Regions from separate parts of the Micromonospora peucetia genome, predicted to be linked through region 1. Evidence: riboswitches for the same ligand, from Rfam matches in the RefSeq annotation. Region 1 holds a riboswitch; the other holds the start of a gene.
What was found. Region 1 has a riboswitch for thiamine pyrophosphate ahead of GA0070608_RS16595 (ECF transporter S component). Riboswitches for the same ligand answer to the same signal wherever they lie in the genome.

Region 1 (7,706 bases):
ATGGCGTTGGACGCCGCCGATCTCGGTGACCCGACCGTCCCCACGCCGCCGGGTGCCGCGCCAGGACACGATGATCGTCACCCGGGTGCCGCGCGGCTCGCCGCTACACCACAACCCCGCCCCGCCCTGTCCTGTCCCACCCCACCCCGCCCCGCCCCGCCCCGCCCTCGCCCCGCTCAGCTCGGCGATCTTGCAGTTTTGGCCCCTGCAAATCGCCTATAGGGGGCATAGCGGGGGCCGAAACTGCAAGATCGCGGGGGCTGGTGCGGATCGTGGCGGGGTTGCGCGGTGCCAACGGGCGGCGTCGTGGCGGGCGCGATTCTCGATCGGGGCGGTAATTCGGCTGCGCGTGAACGGTCCGGCCGGATAGCGTGTGGGCATGCGTATCTGACGCCCCACCTCCGAGCCGACCCGCCGCCCCTGCGGCCGTGGGTCCGCGTGCTCCCGGGCGTCCGCATTCCGTACCTGCCGCCGAGCGGCGGTGTTCGTCGTGGTCGATCCCGGGCAGCAGTCCCGCTCCCGCCCGACCGTCGCGCGACGGTCATCGACGAGGCGGGCCCCGTCACCGGACGTCGCGCCGGGGCGTTGGGCCCGCAGACCAAGGAGGCACCGGATGCCCGCCAAGCGCAACCCGAAGAAGTCCCGTACCGCCCTGCCCAAGCCGTCGGTCGCGGACCTGACGCCGGTCAACCTCGGCGAGGTGGCGGTCGCGCCGATCGTGCCGACGCTGCCGGTCGACCGGCCGGCGGCGCCGAAGGCCGGGCCGCCGGTTTCCGGCGGCGGCCGCTCCGGTGCCCTGCGTGACCAGAAGGCCGGTCAGGCCCGCCGGTACGCCTTCCGGCGCAGCTGACCGTGCCAGCCGGGTGGAGCCGTCGTGACCGACGACTCCACCCGGCCCGTCAGCCGATCATCGGCCGGCACCAGTCAAGCGAGAAGCGGTCAGCGATCGGGGGTGTCTCAGCCGATCAAGGGCGTGTGCCGATCGGGGGGAGTGTCGGTCGATCAAGGCGTGTCAGCCGATCAACGAGCGTCTCAGCCGATCAGCGGGCGGAAGGTGCCGAGCAGCACGCTGACGGTGAGCGCGGCCCCGGCGAGCGCCGCCGAGCAGACGATCAACAGGCCGTCGGCGGCGACGAAACGCTGTTGCCGGGCGACGGTGCGCGGGGTCCCGGCGTCGAAGCCCCGGGCGTCCATCGCCACGGCCAACCGGGTGCCTCGGCGGATCGCTCCGACCAGTAGTGCGAAGGCCGTCGAGGCGAACAGCCGCAACTTCGCCAGCGGGTTGCGACCGGACTCGACCCCTCGGGCGCGACGCGCCATGGAGATCATTTGCCATTCCTGCCCCAGCAGTGGCACCAGCCGGAACGCGGCCAGTGCCCCGATGGCGAACCGGGCCGGCGCCTTCGCGTTCTGGATCAGCGCGTCCGCCAGGTCGGTGGGGTCGGTGGTGGCGAAAACGATCACGCCGGGCAGCGCCACCGCGAACATGCGCAGCACCAGGCCGAGCGCGGTGAGCAGCACCCCGGAGGTGACCACCACCGGGCCGGCCTCGACCAGCACCCGGCCGGAGCGCTCGGCCGCGAACAGCACCAGCGTCACCACCACGCCGACCGCACCGACGAGCAGCGGCCACGTCCGCCGCGCCAACACCCGCAGCCGGACCCCGAACAACGGCAGCACGGCCAGCTCCACGGCGATCGCGATGGCCGGGGCCACCGGGTCCAGGGTGGCGATCAGGATGAACGAGAACACCAGCGCCGCGACGAGCTTGGCCACCGGGTTGCGCCGGGCCAGCGGCGCCCCCGGCGCGGCGACCGGCTCGAAGCTGATCATGCCCGCTCCGGAGCGCGACGGGTGACTGGTGCGACAGCCGGGTGTGGGCTGGTCACGGGCGCTCCAGGATGAGACGGCGGTCTGCCAGGGCGGCGACGAACTCCGGGTCGTGGGTGACCGCGACCAGGCCGTGCCCGGCGTCGCGCAGCTCGGCGAAGAGGTCCACCAGCTCCAGCCAGGTGCGCCTGTCCTGGCCGAAGGTCGGCTCGTCGCAGACGAGCAGGCGGGGCGCGGTGGCCAGGGCGGTCGCCACGCTCAGCCGCCGCGCCTCCCCGCCGGAGAGGGTGTACGGGTTGGCCGCCGCGAGTTTCGTCAACCGCAGCCGGGACAGCAGCCCGTCGACGGTGGACCGGATCGCCGGCTCGGGCTGGCCGGTGCGGCGCGGGCCGAGCGCCAGCTCGTCGTAGACGGTGTTCGCGACGAACTGGTGCTCCGGGTCCTGGAAGACCGAGCCGATCCGGCGGGCCAGTGCCGGCGCGCGCCAGCGGTGCGGGGGAGTGCCCGTGTCGGTGCCGGCCAGCGCCGTCGTCGCCGCGACCCGGCCCGCTCCGGGCTTGAGTAGGCCGCCGAGCAGCAGTGCGAGGGTCGACTTGCCGGCCCCGTTCGGTCCGAGGACGGCGAGCGCCTCGCCGGCGCGTACCGCCAGGTCGACGGCGGCCAGCCGGGGCGGCAGGCCGAGCCGGTCGGCGGTGACCAGCACGTCGCCGGCCGGGGTGGTGGCCTGGCGGGGCGGTACCGGACGGCCGGGCACCCAGACGCCCTCGGCGGCGAGTGTGTCGCCGTGCGTGCCGAAGACGGCCTCGGGAGTGCCGTCCGCGCGGACGCCGCCGCCGGGTTCGAGCACGACCACCCGGTCGACCAGGGGCAGCGCCTCGGCGACCCGGTGTTCGACCAGGATCAGCGTGGTGTCGGCGTCCAGCGCGCCGGCCACCGCCGCCCGGATCAGCGCCGCGCCGGTCGGGTCGAGGTTGGCGGTCGGCTCGTCGAGCAGCAGCAGGCCGGGGCGCAGGGCCAGCACCCCGGCCAGCGCCAACCGCTGCTGCTCGCCGCCGGACAGGGCGGCGGTGGGGCGGTCCCGGGGGTACGGGAAGCCGACCCGGGTCAGCGCCTCGTCGACGCGGGGCCAGATCTCCCGGGCGGGGATGCCGCGGTTCTCCAGCCCGAACGCCACGTCGTCGCCGCTGCGGGCCATCACGAGTTGGCTCTCCGGGTCCTGGAAGACGATGCCCACCCGATCCCGGCTCTCGCGGGGGTCGAGCCCGTCGACCTCTACGGTGCCCTCCTGCTCGCCCGAGTCCTCGGGCAGCAACCCGGCCAGCGCGGCGAGCAGGGTGCTCTTGCCGGCCCCCGACGGTCCCAGCAGCAGCACCCGCTCGCCGGCCTCCACACGCAGATCCACCCCGCGCACGGCCCACGCCCGCCGCCCACCATGCCGCCACCCGAACCCCCGCAGCACTACCGCCCCCACAACACCCACCCCCTACCCCGTCCCCGACCCACCCCTGGCGTTGATCATGAGGTTGGCGGCACTCCCGGAGATCCACATCGCCGTCAACCTCATGATCAACCGGCTTCCCGCGGCGTGCGGGTCAGATTGGGGTGCGGTCGCGGCCCGCGGGGAAGCGGTCCAGGGCGCCGGTGGTGGCCAGGGCGCGGGTCAGGGCCCAGGCGCCGGCGCCGGCTACTGCGGCGGCGCTGACGATGGTGAGCAGGGCGTAGGGGATGCGGTAGCTGGCCAGGGCGTACTCGCTGTTCCAGACGAAGAAGTCGAACAGTGCCGCGCCGAGGCCGGTCAGCGCGCCGGCGATCAGCGCGGTGGGCAGCCGGAACGAGCGGTACCGGAACGCGGCGAAGGCCAACTCGGCGCCGAGGCCCTGGATCAGGCCCTGGACGATGGTGACGCCGCCCCACTCCGCGCCGAGCAGCGCGGAGACTGTCGCCGCCACCGCCTCGCAGAAGAGCGCCGCGCCGGGCTTGCGGATCACCAGGCCGCCGAGGACGGCCGGGACCAGCCACACGCCGTACATGATGGCCTGGCCGGCGGGGAAGAACGCGAACGCCGGGTCGACGGCCCGCCACAGCAGGCCCCAGGCCCAGAAGATGACGCCGAAGGCCACCGCGATCACCGCGGCGACGACGATGTCGACGGTGCGCCACCGGGTGGTGTTGTTGTCTCGCATGATTGCTCCCAGTTCTGAACGCGAACCAGGAGAAGACGCACGCCGCGTCCGGATGTGCCGGACGTCGACGCGGCTGGAGGTCGACCGAACTCCCTGCGCTGGCATTACCCAGATCAGGTTCGAGGGTCTGCGGGCGGTGCCCGCACTCTCAGCGCTGTGCGCTCCCCTGTCGGATATGAAGTTGTCGCGCCGACGCTAACACCTTTGAAGATCAACAGGCAATGTGATCTTTCCGCAGCTCACCGGCGCGATCGATCGACGCCGTCGATCCCGCCCCGGATGGTACGAGTGACCCACGCCGACCGTGGGTAGGCTCACGATCATGCGGATCGAGACCCGGGGGTTGACGTTCGACGTCCGCGTCGGCGGACCGGAGGGCGGCGCACCCGTCCTGCTGCTGCACGGCTTCCCCCAGCACGGCGGGGAGTTCGACGACGTGGTGCCCGCGCTGCACGCCGCCGGCCTGCGTACGTACGCGCCGGACCAGCGGGGCTACTCGCCGGGCGCGCGGCCCGAGGCGGTCGAGGCGTACCGGCTGCCGGAGCTGGTCGCCGACGCGGTGGGCGTACTCGACGCGTTGGGCGTCGACGCGGCGCACCTGGTGGGGCACGACTGGGGCGCGGTGGTGGCCTGGGCCGTCGCGGCCGGCCACCCCGAGCGGGTCCGCACGCTGACGGCGGTCTCCGTGCCGCATCCCGCCGCGATGGCGTGGGCGCTGGCCGAGGACCCGGGGCAGAAGGCGCGCTCGGCGTACATGACGCTGTTCCGCAAGCCGGGCAAGGCGGAGAAGGCGCTGCTGGTACTGGGCGCGACCGGGCTGCGCCGGATGCTGCACGGGGTCGGTGGCGACGCGCGGGTGGCCGCGTACGCGGACCCGATGCGTGAGCCGGGCGCGTTGACCGCCGCGCTGAACTGGTACCGCGCCATGTCCCGCCGGGACCTCGCGGCCACCGGGCCGGTGACGGTGCCGACCACGTTCGTGTGGAGCGGCCGGGACATCGCGATCGGCCGCACCGCCGCCGAGGCGTGCGCCGACCACGTGAGCGCCGACTACCGGTTCGTCGAACTGCCCCGGGTGAGCCACTGGATCCCCGACGAGGCGCCCGGACCGCTGGCCGAGGCGATCCTGGCCCGGGTGCACGACCCGGCCTGACCCTCCCCGCGACGCCGCCGGCAGATGCCGGGCCCCATTCCCGACGGAGGTACGACATGGACGGAGCAGACATGACGGTGAGCGCCGAGGACTTCCTGGCCGTGGTGACCGCCACGATGAACCAGGTGGCCGAGAGCCAGCGTGCGGCGGTGGGGCTGGCCGCCGACCTGATCGCCGAGGCGGTACGCGCCGACGGCGTGGTCCACGCGTTCGGCACCGGCCACTCCGAGGCGCTGGCCATGGAGATCGCCGGGCGGGCCGGCGGGCTGGTCCCGACCAACCGGATCGCCCTGCGGGATCTGGTGCTTCTCGGCGGTGCCCCGGCGGACACGCTCGGGCCACTGTTGGAACGCGATCCGTCGGTGGCGCACCGCCTCTACGAGTTGGCCCCGGTCAGCCCCCGGGACGTATTCGTGCTCGCCTCCAACTCGGGCGTGAACGGCGCGATGGTGGAGTTCGCGTCGCTGGTCAAGGAGAAGGGGCACGGGCTGGTCGCGATCACCTCGACGCGGCACTCCGGGCAGATGACCTCGCGTCACCCGTCGGGCCGTAAGCTCGCCGACTTCGCCGACGTGGTGCTCGACAACGGCGCCCCGTACGGCGACGCGACGCTGCCGTTGCCCGGCGGCGGCGCGGTCGGCGCGGTCTCGTCGATCACCGCGGCGCTGCTGGCGCAGCAGATCACGGTCGAGGTGGTGGCCCGACTGCTGGCTGCGGGGGAGCGGCCCCCGGTCTACCTGTCGGCCAACATCGCCGGGGGCGACGAGCACAACAACGCCCTGGAGGCCCGGTACGCGGGCCGCATCCGGCGTGGCTCCTGACGGTCGGGAGCTGGCCGGATCCGGGTGACTCCTGACGGTCCGGAGCGGGCCGCATCCGGCGCGGCTCCTGACGGTCGGGCGCGTTGACGGCGGCAACCGCAGCCCTCGGCGCATCCGCGCGGAACCGGGTGCCAGGCAGTGACGTGAGTCGGTTTCGCGCGTCGGCCGTTGGGGCATCAGCGATGCTGCCGCCGGCCGCCCCCCGCCGGCAGTACCGTCTGACCGGAGGTAGCGCGTGTCCAAGGAAACCGAGAAGCAGCGTTGGCAGCGAAACTTCGCCGACCTGCTCCAGGAGTTGCGGGTCGCCCAGACCGGCGTGCAGATCCTCTTCGCCTTCCTGCTCACCCTGCCGTTCAGCAACGGCTTCACCCGTACCAGCGCGTTCCAGAAGGACGTCTACATCGTCGCGTTGCTGGCGGCGGCCGCCGCCACCGCGATGATCATTTCTCCGGTGGCGTTCCACCGCGCGCTGTTCCGGCAGGGCCGCAAGCCGGAGCTGGTCCGGTTCGCCCACCGGATGGCCAGTGGCGGTCTGGCCTTCATGCTGATCGCCATGGTCAGCGCGGTGTTGCTGATCACCGACTTCGTGCTGGACCGTGGCATCGCCATGGTGCTCAGCGGCCTCACCGCGCTCTGGTTTCTCACCTTCTGGGTGTTCCTGCCGTTCTCCCGGCGCAACTGGGGTGAGGACGACGTCGACGACGACGAAGACGAGGAGCCGCGGTCCCTCGGCGACTGACAACTGTCGATCAAGTTCGATATTTACCGAACGCTACCCCTGGGTAACACCCGGGGGTAGCGTGCTGTTTGTCGAGCACGTTGACGCATCCGGACCGAGGTTCGAGGGGGCCGCCGTGACCACGACACATAACAGCCGACCCACACCCGACGGCTCAGGCGACGACCAGCCAGTGCCGACCGCTGCCGACCAGACCGCGGCGACCGCCACCGACCAGCCGGCGACGAGCGCCGCCGGGCAACCCACGGCGACCGCCGCTGAAGGCCCGCGCACGGCCGGCGCGGCCGGGCCGCTGCCGACGGAGGCGGGGCAGGTGTCCGAGAAGGAGGCCCGCCAGGTCGCCGAGGCGGCCCGGGAGTCCTCCTGGGACCGTCCCAGCTTCGGCAAGGAACTCTTCCTCGGCCGGTTCCGGCTCGACCTGATCGACCCCTGGCCTCGCTCCGACCCGGCGGACGTCGCCCGCGCCGACGAGTTCCTCGGCCGGTTCCGCGAGTTCCTCACCGCCGAGGTGGACGGTGCGGCCATCGAGCGGGACGCGTCCATCCCGGACGAGGTGTTCCAGGGCCTGGCCCGGCTCGGCGCGTTCGGCATGAAGATCGACCGGACGTACGGCGGGCTCGGACTGAGCAACCTGCACTACTGTCGGGCGCTCATGCTGGCCGGCTCGGTCAGCCCGGCGATCGGCGCGCTGCTCTCGGCACACCAGTCCATCGGGGTGCCGCAGCCGTTGAAGATGTTCGGCACCGCCGAGCAGAAGCAGCGTTTCCTGCCCCGGCTCGCCGCCGGTGAGGTGTCCGCGTTCCTGCTCACCGAGCCGGACGTCGGCTCCGACCCGGCCCGGCTGGCCACCATCGCCGAGCCCACGCCCGACGGCACCGGCTACCGGCTCGACGGCGTGAAGCTCTGGGCCACCAACGGCACCGTCGCCACCCTGCTCGTGGTGATGGCCCGGGTGCCCGCAGCTGAGGGGCGTCGCGGCG
Region 2 (7,706 bases), 660 kb from region 1:
CACAGGTCGGGTCTTCCCTCGTCGGGGGTGGAGGGGAGGGCGTGGAAGCGTCGGGCGATTCGACCCGCCCCGTACGCGAGCCGACCCGCCTCGACCGCGTACCGCATCGCGGTGGCCATCGCCACCGGGTCGGCGGCGCGGGTGACCGCGCTGGCCAGCAGCACCGCGTCGCAGCCCAGCTCCATGGCCAACGCGGCATCCGAGGCGGTGCCGATGCCGGCGTCCAGGATCACCGGCACGTCGACGCCCTGCCGGATCAGCCGGATGTGGTGCGGGTTCGACACGCCCAGGCCGGAGCCGATCGGCGCCCCGGCCGGCATCACCGCGGCGCAGCCGACGTCGGCCAGCCGGCGGGCCAGGACAGGGTCGTCCGACGTGTACGGCAGCACCACGAACCCGTCGCCGACGAGTTCCTCGGCGGCGCGCAGCAACTCCACCCCGTCGGGCAGCAGCGTGCGCTCGTCGCCGATCACCTCCAGCTTCACCCAGTCGGTGCCGAACGCCTCCCGGGCCAGCTGCGCCACCTTGACCGCCTCGCCCGCCGTGTAACAGCCGGCGGTGTTCGGCAGCAGCCTCACGCCGCAGCGGTCCAGCAGGTCCAGCAGCCCGCCGGCGGTGCCGGGGGCGGTGTCGATCCGGCGCAGTGCCAGGGTGACCAGCTCGGTCCCGGAGGCCCGGATCGCGTCCTCCAGCACCCGCAGGTTCGTCGCGCCGCCGGTGCCGAGGACCAGCCGGGACGTGAAGCTCACGCCACCCAGGTCGAGGCTCACCGCGTCACCCGCCCTGGGCGGCACTGAGCACCTCGACCCGGTCGCCGTCCCGCAGCACGGTCGCCGGCCAGCCGGTACGCGGCACCACCTCGCCGTTGACCGCGACGGCGAGGCCACGCCGCTGGTCGGTGACCGCGCGAACCAGGTCCGTCACGGTCGAACCGCCGGGCAGGCTGCGCCCGGCGCCGTTCACCGTCAGTTCCACGTGTGCTCCTCCTCGGGTACGGACGGTCCGGAACCGGACCGGGCGGCGGTGGCCGGGGTGAAACGGGCCGGGGTGAAGGGGGCGAGCAGGGGGTCCGCCGTGCCCGTGCTGATCAGGTCGGCGATCAGGTCGGCGGTGACCGGGGTGAGCACGATGCCGTGCCGGTGGTGCCCGGTCGCGGCGAGCACGCCGGGCCGGCCGGGCAGCGGGCCGAGGATCGGGGCGTTGTCGGGGGTGCCGGGGCGCAGGCCGGCGAGGGCCTCGACGAGGTCGTACTCGGCCAACTCGGGCAGCAGGTCGACGGCGGCGCGGAGCAGGCGCAGCACCGCCCCGGCGGAGACGTCGGTGTCGGTGCGCTCCTCGACGGTCGCGCCCACCACCACCTCCCCGTCGGAGCGGGGCACGAGGTAGACGTGCTCGCCGTCGGCGTACCCCCGGATGACGTGCCGGAAGCCCGGCGCACCGCCGCCGGGCGCGCGGAGCCGGACCAACTGCCCCTTCACGGGCCGCACCGGCAGCCCGGTCAGGGCTGCCGCGCCGCAGCCGGCCGCGACCACCGTGACCCCGGCCTCCACGTCGGACAGCCGGCGCACGGCGGCGGGCACCAGCGTGGCGCCGGCCCGTTCGGCGGCCGTGCGCAGCGCCGGCACCAGCCGCCGCGGGTCGACCTGGTGATCGGTGGCGGCGAGCGCGCCACCGCGCACCCGGGGGGCCAGCGCCGGCTCGCGGTCCCGCAGCGCCGACGGGCGCAGCGGCGTCACCGGCAGTCCGATCCGCTGCTGGTACGCCCACAGCCGGCGCGCCTCGGCCAGGTCGTCGGTGGTGAGCCCGACCATCAGGGTGCCCTCGGTCCGGTAGCCGACGTCCACGCCCGTGGCGGCGGTCAGCTCGGCGGCGAAGGCCGGCCAGCGGGCGGCGGAGGCGGTCAGCAGCCCGGTCAGCTCGTGCTCACCGAAGTACGCCTCGGCGACCGGGGCGAGCATCCCGGCGGCAACGTGGGACGCGCCGGAACCCGGAGCCGGGTCGTGCACGACGACCCGCAGTCCGCGCGTCGCGCAGCGCCAGGCGATCGCCAGCCCGACCGGTCCCGCCCCCACCACGGCGACGTCCGGTCGGCTCAGCACCCCAGCGCTCCCAGCAGTTCCGCCGTCGCCCGGGCCGGATCGGCCGCCCCGGAGACCGCCCCCACCACCGCCACCCCGTACGCCCCGGCGGCCACCAGCGCGGGCACCTTCGCGGCGGTCACCCCGCCGATCGCGACGACCGGCACGTCCACGGCGTCGGCGACGGCGCGTACCCCGGCCGGGCCGATCGGCGCCGGCAGTCCCGTCTTGGTGCTGGTGGCGTGGCATGGGCCCACACCCAGATAGCTGGCCCCGGCGGCGACCGCCTCGACGGCCGTCCCCGGATCGCGGGCGGTGGCGCCGAGTACGGCGGTCGCGCCGAGCACCCGGCGGGCGGCCCCGACCGGCAGGTCGTCCGCACCGACGTGCCCACCGGCGGCACCCACCGCCAACGCCACGTGCAGCCGGTCGTTCACCAGGCAGGTGGCGTCGTACCGGGCGCAGAGCGCCACGACCCGGCGGGCCAGGTCGTACGCCTCCCGGTCGGTGGCGTCGTCGGTCACCCGGACCTGCACGACCAGTTCCGCGCGGGCCACCGCAAGGGCGGCCCGCAGCACGGTGAGCGGATCCCGCCCGGGTCGGGTGTCGGTGATCAGATGCAGTCGCCCGAGGGACGGCACGGCAACACTCCTCCCTGCGCCGGCATTACCCGGATCAGGTTCGACGGTCGGGGGCTCAAAGCCCCCCTCTCAGCCCGGTGTACCGGGCTCCCGTGGGTCACTTGCGGGTTTCACCGTACGACGGATCGCCGGATCCGCCAAGGTCGGGACGCGGATTTCACACCGTCCGCCCGATCCGCCAAGGGCCCGGACACGGATTTCACACCGTCCGCCCGATCTCGACGGTCGGGGCGGCGGGTGTGCCTCCCGTCCCCCCATGCTGTCCGGATGCCCTTCGCCGCCCGGGTACCGCCCCGCCTGGCCTTCGTGCCGTTCCGGGCCAGCGCCGCGATCGCGGACGGCATCCTGACCCGCGCCATGCTGCGCGGTTCGGCCTGGCAACGCCTGCTGCCCGACGTGTACGTGCACCAGGACGCGCTGCTCGCACCGGACCATCGACTCTGGTGCGATGCGGTGGCCCTGCTCCTGCCCCCCGGTGCCGCGATCGCCGGACCGAGTGCCGCCTACCTGTGGGGCGTTGACCTGCTGGCCCGCGACGCGGCAGTCAGTGTCCTTCTTCCTCGCGCGGCGAGGCTGCGCCCGCACCCGCGGCTCTCCGTCACCCGCTCGCACCTACCAGAAGGCGATCTGACCGGCTTCGCCGGCCTACCGGTCACCACGCCACTGCGGACGGCGTTCGACCTCGGGCGACAGGCGCCGCGCGCCGAGGCTCTGGTGGCCGTCGACGCGCTGCTGCACCGCCGGATCGTCAGGCTGCCGGCCCTGCGGGCGTACGCCGATGCTCGTCGTCGTTGGCCCGGGCTGCCGCTGCTGCGGGAGGTGCTCGCGCTGGCCGAGCCCCTGAGTGAGTCTCCGATGGAGACCCGGTTGCGGCTGCTCCTGCTCGACGCCGGGCTGCCCCCGCCCACGCCGCAGCACGATGTGCTCGACGCCCGGGGACGGTTCGTCGGCCGGGTCGACCTGGCGTGGCCGGTCCTGCGCGTCGCGGTCGAGTACGACGGCGACCACCACCGGGAACGCGCCCACTTCCGACAGGACGTCGCCCGGCTGAACGCGCTCCGCGCGGCCGGCTGGATCGTCCTCCGTTTCACCGCCGACGACGTGCTCCGGCACCGGGACCGCACGGTACGCCTCGTCACCGCCGCCCTCCGCGAACGCGCCGACGAGCGGAACCTCAGGGCTCTCACTGACCCAAGGTGACAGCCCTGACATCCCGCCCCGCCGCACCCCCGCCGCACCCCCACCCCGCCCCCGCCGAGCCTCCGCTCCGGCAGGGTCACCCACCCCCGACCGCCACACGCCCGCCGAGCGCCCTCCTGTGCACGAGCGACGGCGACGGGTGGAACACCAGGTCTGTCTCCCGAGGTCGGAGAGGTACGTGGTGTTCCACCCATCGCCGCCAAGACGCACGGCAGGACGGGCAGCCCCGCCCGGCCCGGCCAGGGGCTGGGCGGGCGCGGGCGGGCGGGCGCGGGCGGGCGGGGACGGCCGGGCGCGGATGGCCGGGCGCGGATGGCCGGGCGCGGATGGCCGGGCGCGGATGGCCGGGCGCGGATGGCCGGGCGCGGATGGCCGGGCGCGGATGGCCGGGCGCGGATGGCCGGGCGTCGACGTGGCTCAGAGGATGGCGCGCAGGGCGTCCAGGTCCTCGTCGGTGGGCTGCCAGGTGCCCGCCCGTGCGTTGGAGCGCACCTGCTCGGGCGTGGTGGCGCCGGCGATCACCGAGGTCACCGCCGGTTGGGCGGCCAGTCCGCCGATCGCCACCTGGAGCATCGACAGCCCGCGCTCGGCGGCGTACGCCTCGATCGCCTCGATGGTGTCCCAGTCGGCGGCGGCGAGTCGCTGGGCGTACCGACCGCCGCCGGCGAGGCGGCTGCCGGCCGGCGGGGCCTCGGCCCGCTTGTACTTGCCGGTGAGCAGCCCGTTGGCCAGCGGGAAGAACGGCAGCAACCCGAGGCCGAACCGCTCGCACGCCAGCACCACCTCGGCCTCGACGCCGCGCTCCAGCAGGTTGTAGTGGTTCTGCGCGCTGATGAACCGGGACCGGCCGTTCGACGAGGCCACCCAGTCCGCGTCGGCGATCTGCCAGCCGGCGAAGTTGGAGTTGCCCAGGTAGCGCACCTTGCCGGCGCGGACGAGATCGTCGAGTGCGGCGAGCGTCTCGTCGATCGGGGTGCCCGGGTCGGGCTCGTGCATCTGATACAGGTCGATGTGGTCGGTGCCGAGCCGGCGCAGCGACGCCTCGACCGCCCGGGCGATGTAGCGGCGCGCGCCCCGGGCACCGAAGTCGGGGCCGTTCATGCCGTGCATGTCCATGCCGAACTTGGTGGTCACCACCACGTCGTCGCGCCGGCCCTTGAGCGCCTGGCCCAGCAGTTCCTCGGAGCCGCCCTGCGGCTCGCCATAGATGTCGGCGGTGTCGAAGAAGTTGATCCCGGCGTCCAGCGCGGCGTCGACCACCGCCCGGGTGCCGTCGAGGTCGAGCTTTCGGCCGAAGTTGTTGCAGCCAATGCCGACCACGGACACCACAAGCCCGGAGTCGCCCAACCGGCGATAGGTCATTTGAGTCACGAGATCCACCCTATGCCGCCCGGCCGGCGCCCGCCCCGGCTCCCGCCGCGCACCCCGTCAGTCGGGCACCGTGAGCCGAGCACCCGTCAGCCGGGCACCCGTCAGCCGGGCACGTCGGCGACGAGCCGACGGGCGGCGGTGAGCGTGTCGGCCAACTCCTCCGGCGTGTTCCCGACCGCGCCGAGCAACGCCTGCGCCCGCCGGGCGAAGTCGGGCGGCGCGCCCGGCAGCCGCCCGGCGGAGGCGATCATGCCCTTCTCGTTGACCAGCCACCGCCCGGCCCGGGCGTGCAGCACCTGGGCGAGTACGCCGACCACCCGGAACAGGCAGCCGGCAACGTACCCGCTGTCGCCGGCCACGACGGCCTTGGCCGCGCCGTCGAGCAGGAACCGGGCCTCCCACCCGCCGGCCGTCAGGGCCTCGGCCAGGGCCGGCGGGTACGCGCGGGTCTCCTCCCGCAGCGCGGTCAGCTCACCGCTCGGGTCGCCGAGCACGCGGCAGAGCGCCACCTCGCCGACGTAGGCGGACGAGTAGAAGCCGAGCGGGTGCCCGGCCTGCACGCCGACCTCGTACCGGCCGGCCCGGCAGTCGGCCCAGATCCGGTGCACCCGGTCGAGGTCACGGTAGATCCAGTCGACCGCCGCCCCGCCGACGCGCAGCCATCCGCCGCCGTCGACCCAGGGCCCCCAGCCGCCGGGCGGGGTCAACTCGACCTCCCCGTCGGCGACCGCCGCGGCGACGGCGCGCAGCCCCGGCACGTCCAGCTCGCCCCGGTAGTAGAGGCCGAGGTCCCAGTCGGAGTCGGGCCGGTGCTCGCCCCGGGCCCGGCTGCCGCCGAGCGCGACGGCGACGACCCCGCCGACAGCGCAGAGGCGGTCGGCCAGGTCGGCGGGGATCACCCCACGTCCCAGACCGGCTCGGGGGTCTCCACCACCTCGTTGTCGCCCCGGAAGAGCACGAACCGGTCGAAGGAGCGGGTGAACCAGCGGTCGTGGGTCACCGCCACCACGGTCCCCTCGAACGCGGTCAGCCCGGCCTCCAGCGCCTCCGCGGAGGCCAGGTCGAGGTTGTCGGTGGGCTCGTCGAGCAGCAGCAGCGTCGCGCCGGACAGTTCCAGCAGCAGCACCAGGAACCGCGCCTGCTGCCCGCCGGAGAGGGTGCCGAAGCGCTGGTCGCCCTGCCCTGCCAGCTCGTACCGGCTCAGCGCCGCCATCGCGGCGTGTCGGTCCATGCCGGCCCGGTGCTCGTCGCCCCGCCAGAGGGCCTCGACGAGGGTCTTCGCCATCAGCTCCGGCCGGTCGTGGGTCTGCGAGAAGTGTCCGGGGCGCACCCGCGCGCCGAGCCGGGCCACCCCGTCGTGCACCACCGGCGCAAGCGCGGCGGCGCCGTCGACCGGGCCGTTGGCCGGGTCGGGGTCGGTGCCGCCCCGGGCGAGCAGTCGCAGGAAGTGCGACTTGCCCGTGCCGTTGGCGCCGAGCACCGCGACCCGGTCGCCGTACCAGATCTCCAGGTCGAACGGGAAGGTCAGGCCGTCGAGCTCCAGCTGCTCGCAGACCACCGCGCGCTTGCCGGTCCGCCCGCCGGTCAGCCGCATCCGGATGTCCTGGTCCTTCGGCGGTACGGGCGGCGGCCCGACCTCCTCGAACTTACGCAGCCTGGTCTGCGCCGACTGGTACCGGGACGCCATGTCCGAGTTGTACGCGGCCTTCTGCTTGTACATCAGCATCAGCTCGCGCAGCTTCTGGTGCTCCTCGTCCCACCGTTTGCGCAGCTCGTCGAGGCGGGCGTGCCGGGCCACCCGCGCCTCGTGCCAGCTCGCGAAGCCGCCCGGGTGGACCCAGGCGCTGCCGCCCTCCACGGCGACCACCCGGTCGGCGGTGCGGGCGAGTAACTCCCGGTCGTGTGAGACGTAGAGCACCGACTTGGTCGACTCGCGCAGCCGCCCCTCCAGCCAGCGTTTGCCGGGCACGTCGAGGAAGTTGTCCGGCTCGTCGAGGAGCAGCACCTCGTCGGGGCCGCGCAGCAGCAGTTCGAGGGCGAAGCGCTTCTGCTGGCCGCCGGAGAGCGTCCGGACGGGCCGTTCCCTGGCGCTCTCCCAGGGCAGGCCGAGCACGATGGTGGCGACGGTGTCGAAGAGCACCTCGACGTCGTACCCGCCGACCTCGCCCCAGGCCGCGAGCGCGTCCGCGTACGCCAGCTGGGCCTTGCCGGCGGCGGTGCTGTACTTGCCGCGGACCTCGGCGGCACGCATCGCCCCCTCGGTCTCGACCAGCCGGCGGCCGGCGTCGCGCAGCGCCGGCGGGGCCAGCGACAGCGCCAGGTCGGCCAGCGTGGATTCGTCGCCGATCATTCCGATGAACTGGCGCATCACGCCCAGCCCGCCGGCCCGCGCGAGCGCGCCGGTCTTCACCGGCAG

Region 2: linked by a shared signal. The riboswitch ahead of thiE (thiamine phosphate synthase) and the one ahead of GA0070608_RS16595 (ECF transporter S component) in region 1 are both predicted to bind thiamine pyrophosphate.

What each region holds. Positions count from the first base shown of each region.
Region 1 is NZ_FMIC01000002.1:3,532,067-3,539,772, forward strand. It holds gene GA0070608_RS16580 (hypothetical protein) at 614-850, shown strand; gene GA0070608_RS16585 (energy-coupling factor transporter transmembrane component T family protein) at 1,033-1,833, opposite strand; gene GA0070608_RS16590 (ABC transporter ATP-binding protein) at 1,886-3,301, opposite strand; gene GA0070608_RS16595 (ECF transporter S component) at 3,423-4,013, opposite strand; TPP riboswitch at 4,086-4,191, opposite strand; gene GA0070608_RS16600 (alpha/beta fold hydrolase) at 4,336-5,166, shown strand; gene GA0070608_RS16605 (sugar isomerase domain-containing protein) at 5,238-5,987, shown strand; gene GA0070608_RS16610 (DUF6328 family protein) at 6,223-6,726, shown strand; gene GA0070608_RS16615 (acyl-CoA dehydrogenase family protein) at 6,899-7,706, shown strand, end outside.
Region 2 is NZ_FMIC01000002.1:2,872,029-2,879,734, reverse strand. It holds gene GA0070608_RS13590 (thiazole synthase) at 1-770, opposite strand, end outside; gene thiS (sulfur carrier protein ThiS) at 775-975, opposite strand; gene thiO (glycine oxidase ThiO) at 966-2,099, opposite strand; gene thiE (thiamine phosphate synthase) at 2,093-2,719, opposite strand; TPP riboswitch at 2,714-2,823, opposite strand; gene GA0070608_RS13570 (DUF559 domain-containing protein) at 2,987-3,919, shown strand; gene GA0070608_RS13565 (aldo/keto reductase) at 4,337-5,299, opposite strand; gene GA0070608_RS13560 (nucleotidyltransferase domain-containing protein) at 5,392-6,189, opposite strand; gene GA0070608_RS13555 (ABC-F family ATP-binding cassette domain-containing protein) at 6,186-7,706, opposite strand, start outside.